Regions from separate parts of the Streptomyces sp. NPDC050504 genome, predicted to be linked through region 2. Evidence: riboswitches for the same ligand, from Rfam matches in the RefSeq annotation. Region 2 holds a riboswitch; each other region holds the start of a gene.
The links. Region 2 has a riboswitch for thiamine pyrophosphate ahead of thiC (phosphomethylpyrimidine synthase ThiC). Riboswitches for the same ligand answer to the same signal wherever they lie in the genome.

Region 1 (4,402 bases), on a different contig from region 2:
GCCGAGAAGGAGCTCGACGACACCACCGCGAAGTACGTGGCGCAGGTGGACGAGCTGCTGAAGCACAAGGAAGCCGAGCTGCTCGAGGTCTGATGAACGACTCTTCCTGGGGATCCCCGGCGGGAGCCGGATACTGGGGATCGCCCGAGATGGGGGCCGCCCCGGCGGGTCCCGCACACGATGTGCACGAAGCCCAGCAGACTCGGCCCATGCCCATCGTGCCGGACGTTCCCGACGCAGGTAGAGACGCTGACGACCACGATCGCCGGAGTCAGGGGGCCGGGAGTTCCCACGGCCCCCTGTTCCGTGACGAGGCGCCTGTGGCCGCGCGGCCCCTGGCGGAGGAACCCATGGCCGTCCAGCCTCCGACCCCGCCCCAGAAGAAGCGCGCCGGCCGCGACCTGCGCGCCGCCATAGGGGTCGGGGTGGGGCTCGGCGCGGTCATCGTCGCCTCGCTCTTCATCGTGAAGCCCGTGTTCCTCGGCGTGATAGCGATCGCCGTGGTGGTCGGCCTCTGGGAGCTGACCTCCCGCCTGGAGGAGCGCAAGGGCATCAGGGCCCCGCTGGTACCGCTCGCGGTCGGCGGCGCCGCGATGGTCGTGGCGGGCTTCGTCCGGGGGGCCGAGGGCGCCTGGGTGGCCATGGCGCTCACCGCGCTCGCGGTGCTCGTGTGGCGGATGACCGAGCCGCCTGAGGACTACCTGCGGGACGTCACCGCGGGCGTCTTCGCGGCGTTCTACGTGCCGTTCCTGGCCACGTTCGTGGCGATGATGCTGGACGCCCCCGACGGCGACTGGCGCGTGCTGACGTTCCTGCTCCTGACGATCGTCAGCGACACCGGGGCGTACGCGGTGGGCTGGCGCTTCGGCAAGCACAAGCTCGCCCCGCGCATCAGCCCCGGCAAGACCCGCGAGGGGCTGCTGGGCGCCATCGCCTTCTCGATGGTGGCGGGCGCGCTGTGCATGCAGTTCCTCATCGAGGACGGCACGTGGTGGCAGGGCCTGGTGCTCGGCTTCGCGGTCGCGGTCAGCGCCACCCTGGGCGACCTGGGCGAGTCCATGATCAAGAGGGACCTCGGGATCAAGGACATGGGGACGCTGCTGCCGGGCCACGGCGGCATCATGGACCGGCTCGACTCGCTGCTGCCGACCGCGCCCGTGGTCTGGCTGCTGCTGGTGATCTTCGTCGGGTAGTCCCGGCCGGTCCCGGTTATCCTGGAGGGCGCGTCGCTCGTGAGCGACGCGCCCTTCCGGCCTTCCGGGCCCGTCCAGGCGTCCGTCGGCCGGCCACCCCGCACCTCACCCCACTCCCGCGCACGCGGAGGTCGCCCGGCCTCGTCGTACCGAGGAACGCAACTAGGAGTTACCGCCCATGGCACGCCCCGCCCCGGGAGAACTGACCTTCGTGGCGCCGCGCGCGGCGAAGAAGCCGCCGCGCCACCTCGCCGACCTGACGCCCGCCGAGCGCAAGGAGGCCGTCGCCGCGATCGGCGAGAAGCCCTTCCGCGCCAAGCAGCTCTCCACGCACTACTTCGCGCGCTACGCGCACGACCCGGCGGAGTGGACCGACATCCCCGCGGGCTCCCGCGACAAGCTGCGCGCCGAGCTGCTGCCCGACCTGATGAGCGTCGTGCGGCACATCTCCTGCGACGACGACACCACCCGCAAGACCCTGTGGCGGCTGCACGACGGGACGCTGGTGGAGTCCGTCCTGATGCGCTACCCGGACCGGGTCACCATGTGCATCTCCTCGCAGGCCGGCTGCGGCATGAACTGCCCGTTCTGCGCCACGGGCCAGGCCGGGCTCGACCGCAACCTGTCGACCGCCGAGATCGTGCACCAGATCGTCGACGGCATGCGCGCGCTGCGCGACGGCGAGGTCCCGGGCGGGCCCGCGCGGCTGTCCAACATCGTCTTCATGGGCATGGGCGAGCCGCTGGCCAACTACAAGCGCGTCGTCGGCGCCATCCGCCGCCTCACCGACCCCGAGCCCGACGGCCTCGGCCTCTCCCAGCGCGGCATCACCGTCTCGACGGTCGGCCTCGTCCCCGCCATGCTGCGCTTCGCCGACGAGGGCTTCAAGTGCCGCCTCGCGGTCTCGCTGCACGCCCCCGACGACGAGCTGCGCGACACCCTCGTGCCGGTGAACACCCGCTGGAAGGTGCGGGAGGTGCTGGACGCGGCGTGGGAGTACGCCGAGAAGTCCGGCCGCCGCATCTCCATCGAGTACGCGCTGATCAGGGACATCAACGACCAGGCGTGGCGGGGCGACCTGCTCGGGCGGCTCCTCAAGGGCAAGCGCGTGCACGTCAACCTGATCCCGCTGAACCCGACGCCCGGCTCGAAGTGGACCGCGTCCCGCCCCGAGGACGAGAAGGCGTTCGTCGAGGCCATCGCGGCGCACGGAGTGCCGGTGACCGTCCGGGACACCCGTGGCCAGGAGATCGACGGAGCGTGCGGACAGCTGGCCGCTTCGGAGCGTTAGTATCGTGGCTTGAAATTGCATATTCCGGCAGGGGAGCGCCACAGCGCTGAGAGTGCGGCACGCCGCAGACCCTCAGAACCTCGCCCAGGTCATTCTGGGTAGGAAGTTCGGTCACCACTCAAGCTGTTGCGCCCTGCCCGCACGCCGTCGGCGTGCGGGCAGGGCCGCGTCTCTTCCTGGTCACCCAGGAGGAAAAACCAGTGAGCACCACCAGAAGGATCACCGCGGGCGCGCTCGCCGCCGCGCTCGGCGTCACCGCGCTCGCCGCCTGCGGCAGCGACAAGGACGAGAAGGACGGCTCGTCCGGCGCGGGCAAGGGCTCCAAGACCGTCACGCTCGTCAGCCACGAGTCCTTCGCGGCCTCGCCCGACGTGCTGAAGGAGTTCACCCGCCAGACCGGCTACACGGTCAAGGTCCTCAAGAGCGGCGACGCCATCGAGGCACTCAACAAGGAGATCCTCACCAAGGGCTCCCCGCAGGGCGACGTCTTCTTCGGCGTCGACAACACCTCGCTCTCCCGCGCCCTCGACAACGGCCTCTTCACGCCGTACGAGGCCAAGGGCCTGGACCAGGTCGCCGAGTCCGTCCAGCTCGACAAGGACAAGCACCGGGTCACGCCCGTCGACACCGGCGACGTCTGCGTCAACTACGACAAGAAGTACTTCGCCGACAAGAAGCTGGCGCCGCCCGCCTCCTTCGACGACCTGGTCAAGCCGGAGTACAAGGACCTCCTCGCCGTCGAGAACGCCCAGACCTCGTCGCCCGGCCTGAGCTTCCTGCTCGGCACCGTCGCGGCCTACGGCGACGACGGCTGGAAGGAGTACTGGGGCAAGCTCAAGGACAACGGCGTCAAGGTCGTCAACGGCTGGGACCAGGCGTACAACCAGGAGTTCTCCGGCTCGGCCGGCGGCAGGAAGGCCAAGGGCGAGCGGCCGCTCGTCGTCTCGTACGCCTCCAGCCCGCCCGTCGAGGTGCTGTACGCCAAGCCGCAGCCGACCCAGGCGCCCACCGGCGTCGCCGTAGGCACCTGCTTCCGCCAGACCGAGTTCGCCGGGCTGCTGACCGGCGCGAAGAACGAGGCGGGCGGCAAGGCGCTGCTCGACTTCCTGATCGGCAAGCGGTTCCAGGCGGACATGCCGCTCAACATGTTCGTGAACCCGGTGACCGCCAACGTGCCGCTGCCCGAGCTGTTCGTCCGGCACGGCGCCGTGGTCTCCAAGCCGCAGACCATGGAGCCCGAGAAGATCGCGAAGAACCGCGACCAGTGGGTCGGGGCCTGGGCCTCGATCGCCGTCAAGTGAGCCGTACGACGTGATGCGGCGTACGACGTGAAGCGGCGGACGCGCGGGGGCGCGGCGCGGCTGGGGCTGATGCTCCTGCCCGTCGCGTTCTTCGCGGTCTTCTTCGCCTACCCCGTGACCGCCATCGTCGGGCGCGGGCTGAAGGCCGACGGGGCGTGGGAGTTCGGGCGCGTCGGCGAGGTGCTGGGCCGTCAGGACATCCTGGACGTCCTCTGGTTCACCACCTGGCAGGCCGCCGCGTCGACCGCGCTGACCCTGCTGGTCGCGCTGCCCGGCGCGTACGTCTTCGCGCGCTTCGACTTCCCCGGCAAGGCGCTGCTGCGCGCGGTGGTGACCGTGCCGTTCGTGCTGCCGACCGTGGTCGTCGGCACGGCGTTCCTCGCGGTCCTCGGGCGCGGCGGACTGCTCGACGAGGCGTGGGGCGTACGGCTCGACACCACGGTCTGGGCCATCCTGCTCGCCCACGTCTTCTTCAACTACGCGGTCGTCGTACGGACCGTCGGCGGTCTGTGGGCGCAGCTCGACCCCCGGCAGGAGGAGGCCGCGCGGGTGCTCGGCGCCTCGCGCCTCACGGCCTGGCGGCGGGTGACGCTGCCCGCGCTCGGGCCCTCGGTCGC
Region 2 (4,402 bases):
GCACCCTGACGCACGAGGGATATCTGCGCCGCGAGAAGGGCGTGTTCCTGTACGGCGACGCGGCCGAGCGGCTGGCCGGTGGCGGAGCGCAGCAGAATCGTCGCACCAAGATCAGTGACTCGCTGGAGCACTGGCGGGACGTCATCGGCGTCCCGGTCTACTTCGCGGTCTACCGCGAGGGGGAGATCGAGCTCGTCGCCGTCGCCGACACCCCCAACGCCCCCGCCGTCGAGGAGTGGGCGGACTTCCGCGAGACCGGCCACGCCCACGCGCTGGGCCAGTGCCTGCTGAGCCAGCTCGACGAGAAGAGCCGCCAGGACCACCTCGACCGGCACCCCGTCCAGCCCGTGACGCGCTACTCGGTGCCGGGGCAGCGCGCGCTGATGGAGCGGCTCGGCTCGATGGAGCGCATGAAGCCGGTCATCGAGCGCCAGGAGTACGCGCTGGGGACGGTCTGCGCGGCGATTCCGATTACTGTCGGTACAACTGCCGCGACCATGGCCATTTCTCTCCCCGTGCACCAAGAAGGCCGTCTCCTCCCCGCAGTTGAGCAGTTGCGGAGCGAAGTGGGGGCGCTCGTGAGCTCCCTGGCCTTCTCTATCAGTATCTGAAAACTCACTCCTTGTGATCTGTTAGCGGGTACAGCACGATGGCGTCAAGAGAGCCAGTGGGGATCATTCCTGGCCAGTTTCATCTACTGCGGGGTTAGGCAATGCTCGAATCCGTTCAGGCAGAGGTCATGATGAGCTTCCTCGTCTCCGAGGAGCTCTCCTTCCGTATCCCGGTGGAGCTCCGGTACGAGATGCGCGATCCGTACGCAGTACGCATGACCTTCCATCTGCCCGGCGATGCCCCCGTCACCTGGGCGTTCGGCCGCGAACTGCTGCTCGACGGGCTCGGCAGGCCGAGCGGCGACGGCGACGTGCACGTCTCCCCCGCGGAGCCGGACAACCTCAGCGACGTCCACATCCGGCTCCAGGTCGGTGGCGACCGGGCGCTCTTCAGGGCCGGGGCCGCGCCGCTGGTCGCCTTCCTCGACCGGACCGACAAGCTCGTGCCGCTCGGCCAGGAGCGTGCGCTCGGTGAGTTCGAGGTGCACCTGGAGGAGGCCCTGGGCCGGATCCTGGCCGAGGAGCAGAGCGCGGGCTGACCCCGCCCGCCCCGTACGGAAGGGGCCGTCGCCGCTACTTCTTGCGGCGGCGGCCCCTTCCGCCGCGTACGGGGGCCGCCGCGGCCCCGGCCCCGCTCGGCCGGTCGGCCGAGACGACCAGCGCCGCCAGCACGGTGGTCACCGGCACCGAGGCGACCAGGCCGATCGAGCCGATCAGCGTCCGGACGATCTCCTCGGCCACCAGCTCGCTGTTGGCGACCGTCCCCACGCTGGACTGCGCGATCGAGAAGAGCAGCAGCAGCGGCAGCGCGGCGCCCGCGTAGGCCAGTACGAGCGTGTTCACGACCGACGCGATGTGGTCCCGGCCGATCCTGATGCCCGCCCGGTACAGCTTGCGGACGCCCATCGTCGGATCCGCCTGGTGCAGCTCCCAGACCGCCGACGTCTGGGTGACCGTCACGTCGTCCAGGACGCCCAGCGAACCGATGATGACGCCCGCGAGCAGCAGCCCCGACATGTCGATGTTCGGGTAGAGGCCGTGGATCAGCCCGGTGTTGTCGTCGGTGTTGCCGCTGAGGAACGCCTGGCCGATGAAGAGCGAGCCGAGCAGCCCGATCAGCAGCAGCGAGATGAGCGTGCCGAGGACGGCGACGGAGGTGCGGGCGGTGAGGCCGTGACAGGCGTAGAGCGCGATCAGCATGATCGTGCTCGCCCCGACCACCGCCACCACCAGCGGGTTGGAGCCCTGGAGGATCGCCGGGAGGATGAACAGGGTCAGTACGGCGAAGGACACGGCGAGCGCGATCAGCGCCATCACGCCCTTCATCCGCCCGACCGCGACCACCGCGAGCGCGAAGATCCCGGCCAGCAGTGCCATCGGGAACTTCCGGTTCACGTCGGTCACCGAGTACTGGAGCTCGCGGGGCGCGTCCGGGGCGTACGCCACCACCACGCCCTGACCGTGCTCCAACTGGCGCGGTGCGCCGGGCTGGACGATCTCGACGAAGGTGCGGCCCTTGTCCTTGCCGCTGGTCACCTCGACCGTGGCCTTCTTGCACCCCTTCCGCTCGGCGCCGGCCGCCTTGCCGCCCTGTGCGGTGGACGGGTCACCGGCGGGCGGCACCTGACCGGCGTTCACGTCCTTGCAGTCGACCGCCTCGACCTTGGCGACCCTGCCCGTCTCGGTCTGCCGGTCGAAGCCGACCCCGGTGCGTTCATGGGCGGGGGCGCCGCCCGGCCACAGGACGCACAGCCCGACGAAGACCGCGGTGGCGAAGGGGATCAGGACCGCGGCGATGACCTTCCGCAGGTGCTTGGAGACGGGCGCGGCGGGCCCGTGGCTGTGGGAGTGGCCGTGGGAGTGGGCGGGGGCGGGGGGCTCGGCCTCGGGCGCGTGGTGTGGGGACGTCACCGACCGATCATCGCAAGAACGGACGGGGCCCTCTGTTCAGCGCGCCAGCGAGGACGCTAGCGTGGGGGCAAAACCTTGCACACGCGGGAGCTCGGAGCACCGGGCTGAGAGGGCGCTGACGACGACACGGGTCGCAGCTGCGCCGACCGCCGAACCTGTTACCGGGTAATGCCGGCGTAGGGAGTAGGTCTCATGACCACATCGGACGCACGCACGCCTGCCTCCACGCAGAACGAGGCCGGGAAGTCCATCGGCTGGCACAAGGGATACGTCGAGGGCTCGCGCCCCGACCTCCGCGTGCCGGTCCGTCAGGTGCACCTCACCAACGGCAAGGACGTGACGCTGTACGACACGTCGGGGCCGTACACCGACCCGAACGTCGACACCGACGTGCGGCGCGGGCTGCCTCCGCTGCGGGACAACTGGATCATCGGGCGCGGCGACACCGAGGAGTACGCGGGCCGCCCGGTCCGCCCCGAGGACGACGGGATCAAGCACACCGCGCCGCGCGGCGGTCTGCGCAACCTCGACGCGGTCTTCCCCGGCCGCCCGCGCCAGCCCCGCCGGGGCCGCGACGGGCAGGCGGTGACCCAGCTCGCGTACGCCCGCAGGGGCGAGGTGACGCCGGAGATGGAGTACGTCGCGATCCGCGAGAACGTCTCCCCCGAGGTCGTCCGCGAGGAGATCGCGGCCGGGCGCGCGGTGCTGCCGGCCAACGTCAACCACCCGGAGATCGAGCCGATGATCATCGGCAAGCGGTTCCTGGTGAAGGTCAACGCCAACATCGGCAACTCCGCGGTCACCTCCTCCATCGAGGAGGAGGTGGAGAAGATGACCTGGGCGACCCGCTGGGGCGCCGACACGGTCATGGACCTCTCCACGGGCCGCAACATCCACACCACCCGCGAATGGGTGCTGCGCAACTCCCCCGTGCCGATCGGCACCGTGCCGCTCTACCAGGCCCTGGAGAAGGTCGACGGCAAGGCCGAGGAGCTGACCTGGGAGATCTACAAGGACACGGTCATCGAGCAGGCCGAGCAGGGCGTCGACTACATGACGGTCCACGCGGGCGTGCTGCTGCGGTACGTGCCGCTGACCGCGCGCCGCAAGACCGGCATCGTCTCGCGCGGCGGCTCGATCATGGCCGCGTGGTGCCTGGCACACCACAAGGAGTCGTTCCTCTACGAGAACTTCGAGGAGCTCTGCGAGATCCTCGCGGCGTACGACGTCACGTACTCGCTCGGCGACGGGCTGCGCCCGGGGTCGATCGCGGACGCCAACGACGAGGCGCAGTTCGCCGAGTTGAAGACGCTGGGCGAGCTGAACACCATCGCCAAGCGCCACAACGTGCAGACGATGATCGAGGGCCCCGGGCACGTCCCGATGCACAAGATCAAGGAGAACATCGACCTCCAGCAGGAGATCTGCGAGGAGGCGCCGTTCTACACGCTCGGCCCGCTGACCACGGACGTCGCCCCGGCGTACGACCACATCACCTCGGGCATCGGCGCCGCGATGATCGCCTGGTGGGGCACGGCGATGCTCTGCTACGTCACGCCCAAGGAGCACCTGGGCCTGCCCAACCGCGACGACGTGAAGACCGGCGTCATCACGTACAAGATCGCGGCGCACGCGGCGGACCTCGCCAAGGGGCACCCGGGCGCACAGGACTGGGACGACGCGCTCTCCGACGCGCGCTTCGAGTTCCGCTGGGAGGACCAGTTCAACCTGGCCCTCGACCCGGACACGGCGCGGGAGTTCCACGACGAGACGCTGCCCGCCGAGCCCGCGAAGACGGCGCACTTCTGCTCCATGTGCGGCCCCAAGTTCTGCTCGATGAAGATCTCGCAGGACATCAGGCGCGAGCACGGCGGCGACCT
Region 3 (4,402 bases), 540 kb from region 2:
CACGCCCTGTTGGAGCGCGGTCTGCTGCCCTTCCTGCGGGACGCCCTGGCCGATCCGAGCGTCGACCCGACGTCGAACCGCAAGCCCTACCGGTCCAGCGGCCGCATACCGAAGGTCGGCTACAGCGGCCCCGACTTCGCGAGCCCCAACGAGGGGCCGGTGGCCGGGCCCCGGCCGACCTTCACCAGCCCCGACTTCACGAGTCCCGACTACGGCGGCCCCGAGCACCAGCCCGAATGACGGACGGGCGCACCGGGGCCGCACCCGTTTCACGGTTTCACGTGAAACATCGCTCTGTTCAGTTGGCGATCGGGAGGTAGACCCGGTTGCCCGCCTCGGCGAACTCCTTGGACTTCTCCGCCATGCCCGCCTCGATCTCCTCCGCCGCTGACCCCTCGGACGAGAGGTCGCCGCCGTGCTCGCGCCTGATGTCCTGCGAGATCTTCATCGAGCAGAACTTGGGGCCGCACATGGAGCAGAAGTGCGCCGTCTTCGCGGGCTCGGCGGGCAGCGTCTCGTCGTGGAACTCCCGCGCCGTGTCCGGGTCGAGGGCCAGGTTGAACTGGTCCTCCCAGCGGAACTCGAAGCGCGCGTCGGAGAGCGCGTCGTCCCAGTCCTGTGCGCCCGGGTGCCCCTTGGCGAGGTCCGCCGCGTGCGCCGCGATCTTGTACGTGATGACGCCGGTCTTCACGTCGTCGCGGTTGGGCAGGCCCAGGTGCTCCTTGGGCGTGACGTAGCAGAGCATCGCCGTGCCCCACCAGGCGATCATCGCGGCGCCGATGCCCGAGGTGATGTGGTCGTACGCCGGGGCGACGTCCGTGGTCAGCGGGCCGAGCGTGTAGAACGGCGCCTCCTCGCAGATCTCCTGCTGGAGGTCGATGTTCTCCTTGATCTTGTGCATCGGGACGTGCCCGGGGCCCTCGATCATCGTCTGCACGTTGTGGCGCTTGGCGATGGTGTTCAGCTCGCCCAGCGTCTTCAACTCGGCGAACTGCGCCTCGTCGTTGGCGTCCGCGATCGACCCCGGGCGCAGCCCGTCGCCGAGCGAGTACGTGACGTCGTACGCCGCGAGGATCTCGCAGAGCTCCTCGAAGTTCTCGTAGAGGAACGACTCCTTGTGGTGTGCCAGGCACCACGCGGCCATGATCGAGCCGCCGCGCGAGACGATGCCGGTCTTGCGGCGCGCGGTCAGCGGCACGTACCGCAGCAGCACGCCCGCGTGGACCGTCATGTAGTCGACGCCCTGCTCGGCCTGCTCGATGACCGTGTCCTTGTAGATCTCCCAGGTCAGCTCCTCGGCCTTGCCGTCGACCTTCTCCAGGGCCTGGTAGAGCGGCACGGTGCCGATCGGCACGGGGGAGTTGCGCAGCACCCATTCGCGGGTGGTGTGGATGTTGCGGCCCGTGGAGAGGTCCATGACCGTGTCGGCGCCCCAGCGGGTCGCCCAGGTCATCTTCTCCACCTCCTCCTCGATGGAGGAGGTGACCGCGGAGTTGCCGATGTTGGCGTTGACCTTCACCAGGAACCGCTTGCCGATGATCATCGGCTCGATCTCCGGGTGGTTGACGTTGGCCGGCAGCACCGCGCGCCCGGCCGCGATCTCCTCGCGGACGACCTCGGGGGAGACGTTCTCGCGGATCGCGACGTACTCCATCTCCGGCGTCACCTCGCCCCTGCGGGCGTACGCGAGCTGGGTCACCGCCTGCCCGTCGCGGCCCCGGCGGGGCTGGCGCGGGCGGCCGGGGAAGACCGCGTCGAGGTTGCGCAGACCGCCGCGCGGCGCGGTGTGCTTGATCCCGTCGTCCTCGGGGCGGACCGGGCGGCCCGCGTACTCCTCGGTGTCGCCGCGCCCGATGATCCAGTTGTCCCGCAGCGGAGGCAGCCCGCGCCGCACGTCGGTGTCGACGTTCGGGTCGGTGTACGGCCCCGACGTGTCGTACAGCGTCACGTCCTTGCCGTTGGTGAGGTGCACCTGACGGACCGGCACGCGGAGGTCGGGGCGCGAGCCCTCGACGTATCCCTTGTGCCAGCCGATGGACTTCCCGGCCTCGTTCTGCGTGGAGGCAGGCGTGCGTGCGTCCGATGTGGTCATGAGACCTACTCCCTACGCCGGCATTACCCGGTAACAGGTTCGGCGGTCGGCGCAGCTGCGACCCGTGTCGTCGTCAGCGCCCTCTCAGCCCGGTGCTCCGAGCTCCCGCGTGTGCAAGGTTTTGCCCCCACGCTAGCGTCCTCGCTGGCGCGCTGAACAGAGGGCCCCGTCCGTTCTTGCGATGATCGGTCGGTGACGTCCCCACACCACGCGCCCGAGGCCGAGCCCCCCGCCCCCGCCCACTCCCACGGCCACTCCCACAGCCACGGGCCCGCCGCGCCCGTCTCCAAGCACCTGCGGAAGGTCATCGCCGCGGTCCTGATCCCCTTCGCCACCGCGGTCTTCGTCGGGCTGTGCGTCCTGTGGCCGGGCGGCGCCCCCGCCCATGAACGCACCGGGGTCGGCTTCGACCGGCAGACCGAGACGGGCAGGGTCGCCAAGGTCGAGGCGGTCGACTGCAAGGACGTGAACGCCGGTCAGGTGCCGCCCGCCGGTGACCCGTCCACCGCACAGGGCGGCAAGGCGGCCGGCGCCGAGCGGAAGGGGTGCAAGAAGGCCACGGTCGAGGTGACCAGCGGCAAGGACAAGGGCCGCACCTTCGTCGAGATCGTCCAGCCCGGCGCACCGCGCCAGTTGGAGCACGGTCAGGGCGTGGTGGTGGCGTACGCCCCGGACGCGCCCCGCGAGCTCCAGTACTCGGTGACCGACGTGAACCGGAAGTTCCCGATGGCACTGCTGGCCGGGATCTTCGCGCTCGCGGTGGTCGCGGTCGGGCGGATGAAGGGCGTGATGGCGCTGATCGCGCTCGCCGTGTCCTTCGCCGTACTGACCCTGTTCATCCTCCCGGCGATCCTCCAGGGCTCCAACCCGCTGGTGGTGGCGGTGGTCGGGGCGAGCACGATCATGCTGATCGCGCTCTACGCCTGTCACGGCCTCACCGCCCGCACCTCCGTCGCCGTCCTCGGCACGCTCATCTCGCTGCTGCTGATCGGGCTGCTCGGCTCGCTCTTCATCGGCCAGGCGTTCCTCAGCGGCAACACCGACGACAACACCGGGCTGATCCACGGCCTCTACCCGAACATCGACATGTCGGGGCTGCTGCTCGCGGGCGTCATCATCGGTTCGCTGGGCGTCCTGGACGACGTGACGGTCACCCAGACGTCGGCGGTCTGGGAGCTGCACCAGGCGGATCCGACGATGGGCGTCCGCAAGCTGTACCGGGCGGGCATCAGGATCGGCCGGGACCACATCGCGTCGGTCGTGAACACGCTCGTACTGGCCTACGCGGGCGCCGCGCTGCCGCTGCTGCTGCTCTTCTCGATCGCGCAGTCCAGCGTGGGGACGGTCGCCAACAGCGAGCTGGTGGCCGAGGAGATCGTCCGGACGCTGATCGGCTCGATCGGCCTGGTCGCCTCGGTGCCGGTGACCACCGTGCTGGCGGCGCTGGTCGTCTCGGCCGACCGGCCGAGCGGGGCCGGGGCCGCGGCGGCCCCCGTACGCGGCGGAAGGGGCCGCCGCCGCAAGAAGTAGCGGCGACGGCCCCTTCCGTACGGGGCGGGCGGGGTCAGCCCGCGCTCTGCTCCTCGGCCAGGATCCGGCCCAGGGCCTCCTCCAGGTGCACCTCGAACTCACCGAGCGCACGCTCCTGGCCGAGCGGCACGAGCTTGTCGGTCCGGTCGAGGAAGGCGACCAGCGGCGCGGCCCCGGCCCTGAAGAGCGCCCGGTCGCCACCGACCTGGAGCCGGATGTGGACGTCGCTGAGGTTGTCCGGCTCCGCGGGGGAGACGTGCACGTCGCCGTCGCCGCTCGGCCTGCCGAGCCCGTCGAGCAGCAGTTCGCGGCCGAACGCCCAGGTGACGGGGGCATCGCCGGGCAGATGGAAGGTCATGCGTACTGCGTACGGATCGCGCATCTCGTACCGGAGCTCCACCGGGATACGGAAGGAGAGCTCCTCGGAGACGAGGAAGCTCATCATGACCTCTGCCTGAACGGATTCGAGCATTGCCTAACCCCGCAGTAGATGAAACTGGCCAGGAATGATCCCCACTGGCTCTCTTGACGCCATCGTGCTGTACCCGCTAACAGATCACAAGGAGTGAGTTTTCAGATACTGATAGAGAAGGCCAGGGAGCTCACGAGCGCCCCCACTTCGCTCCGCAACTGCTCAACTGCGGGGAGGAGACGGCCTTCTTGGTGCACGGGGAGAGAAATGGCCATGGTCGCGGCAGTTGTACCGACAGTAATCGGAATCGCCGCGCAGACCGTCCCCAGCGCGTACTCCTGGCGCTCGATGACCGGCTTCATGCGCTC

Region 1: another riboswitch for thiamine pyrophosphate. It lies ahead of ACIBNE_RS39090 (thiamine ABC transporter substrate binding subunit); the one in region 2 lies ahead of thiC (phosphomethylpyrimidine synthase ThiC).
Region 3: another riboswitch for thiamine pyrophosphate. It lies ahead of thiC (phosphomethylpyrimidine synthase ThiC); the one in region 2 lies ahead of thiC (phosphomethylpyrimidine synthase ThiC).

What each region holds. Positions count from the first base shown of each region.
Region 1 covers NZ_JBITHO010000016.1:105,019-109,420, reverse strand. The annotation lists gene frr (ribosome recycling factor) at 1-93, shown strand, start outside; gene ACIBNE_RS39100 (phosphatidate cytidylyltransferase) at 93-1,193, shown strand; gene rlmN (23S rRNA (adenine(2503)-C(2))-methyltransferase RlmN) at 1,372-2,484, shown strand; TPP riboswitch at 2,504-2,607, shown strand; gene ACIBNE_RS39090 (thiamine ABC transporter substrate binding subunit) at 2,685-3,785, shown strand; gene ACIBNE_RS39085 (ABC transporter permease) at 3,855-4,402, shown strand, end outside.
Region 2 covers NZ_JBITHO010000003.1:230,952-235,353, reverse strand. The annotation lists gene ACIBNE_RS12365 (IclR family transcriptional regulator) at 1-611, shown strand, start outside; gene ACIBNE_RS12360 (SsgA family sporulation/cell division regulator) at 713-1,150, shown strand; gene ACIBNE_RS12355 (YibE/F family protein) at 1,185-2,522, opposite strand; TPP riboswitch at 2,596-2,722, shown strand; gene thiC (phosphomethylpyrimidine synthase ThiC) at 2,715-4,402, shown strand, end outside.
Region 3 covers NZ_JBITHO010000003.1:770,434-774,835, reverse strand. The annotation lists gene ACIBNE_RS14380 (hypothetical protein) at 1-240, shown strand, start outside; gene thiC (phosphomethylpyrimidine synthase ThiC) at 299-2,092, opposite strand; TPP riboswitch at 2,085-2,211, opposite strand; gene ACIBNE_RS14370 (YibE/F family protein) at 2,285-3,622, shown strand; gene ACIBNE_RS14365 (SsgA family sporulation/cell division regulator) at 3,657-4,094, opposite strand; gene ACIBNE_RS14360 (IclR family transcriptional regulator) at 4,196-4,402, opposite strand, start outside.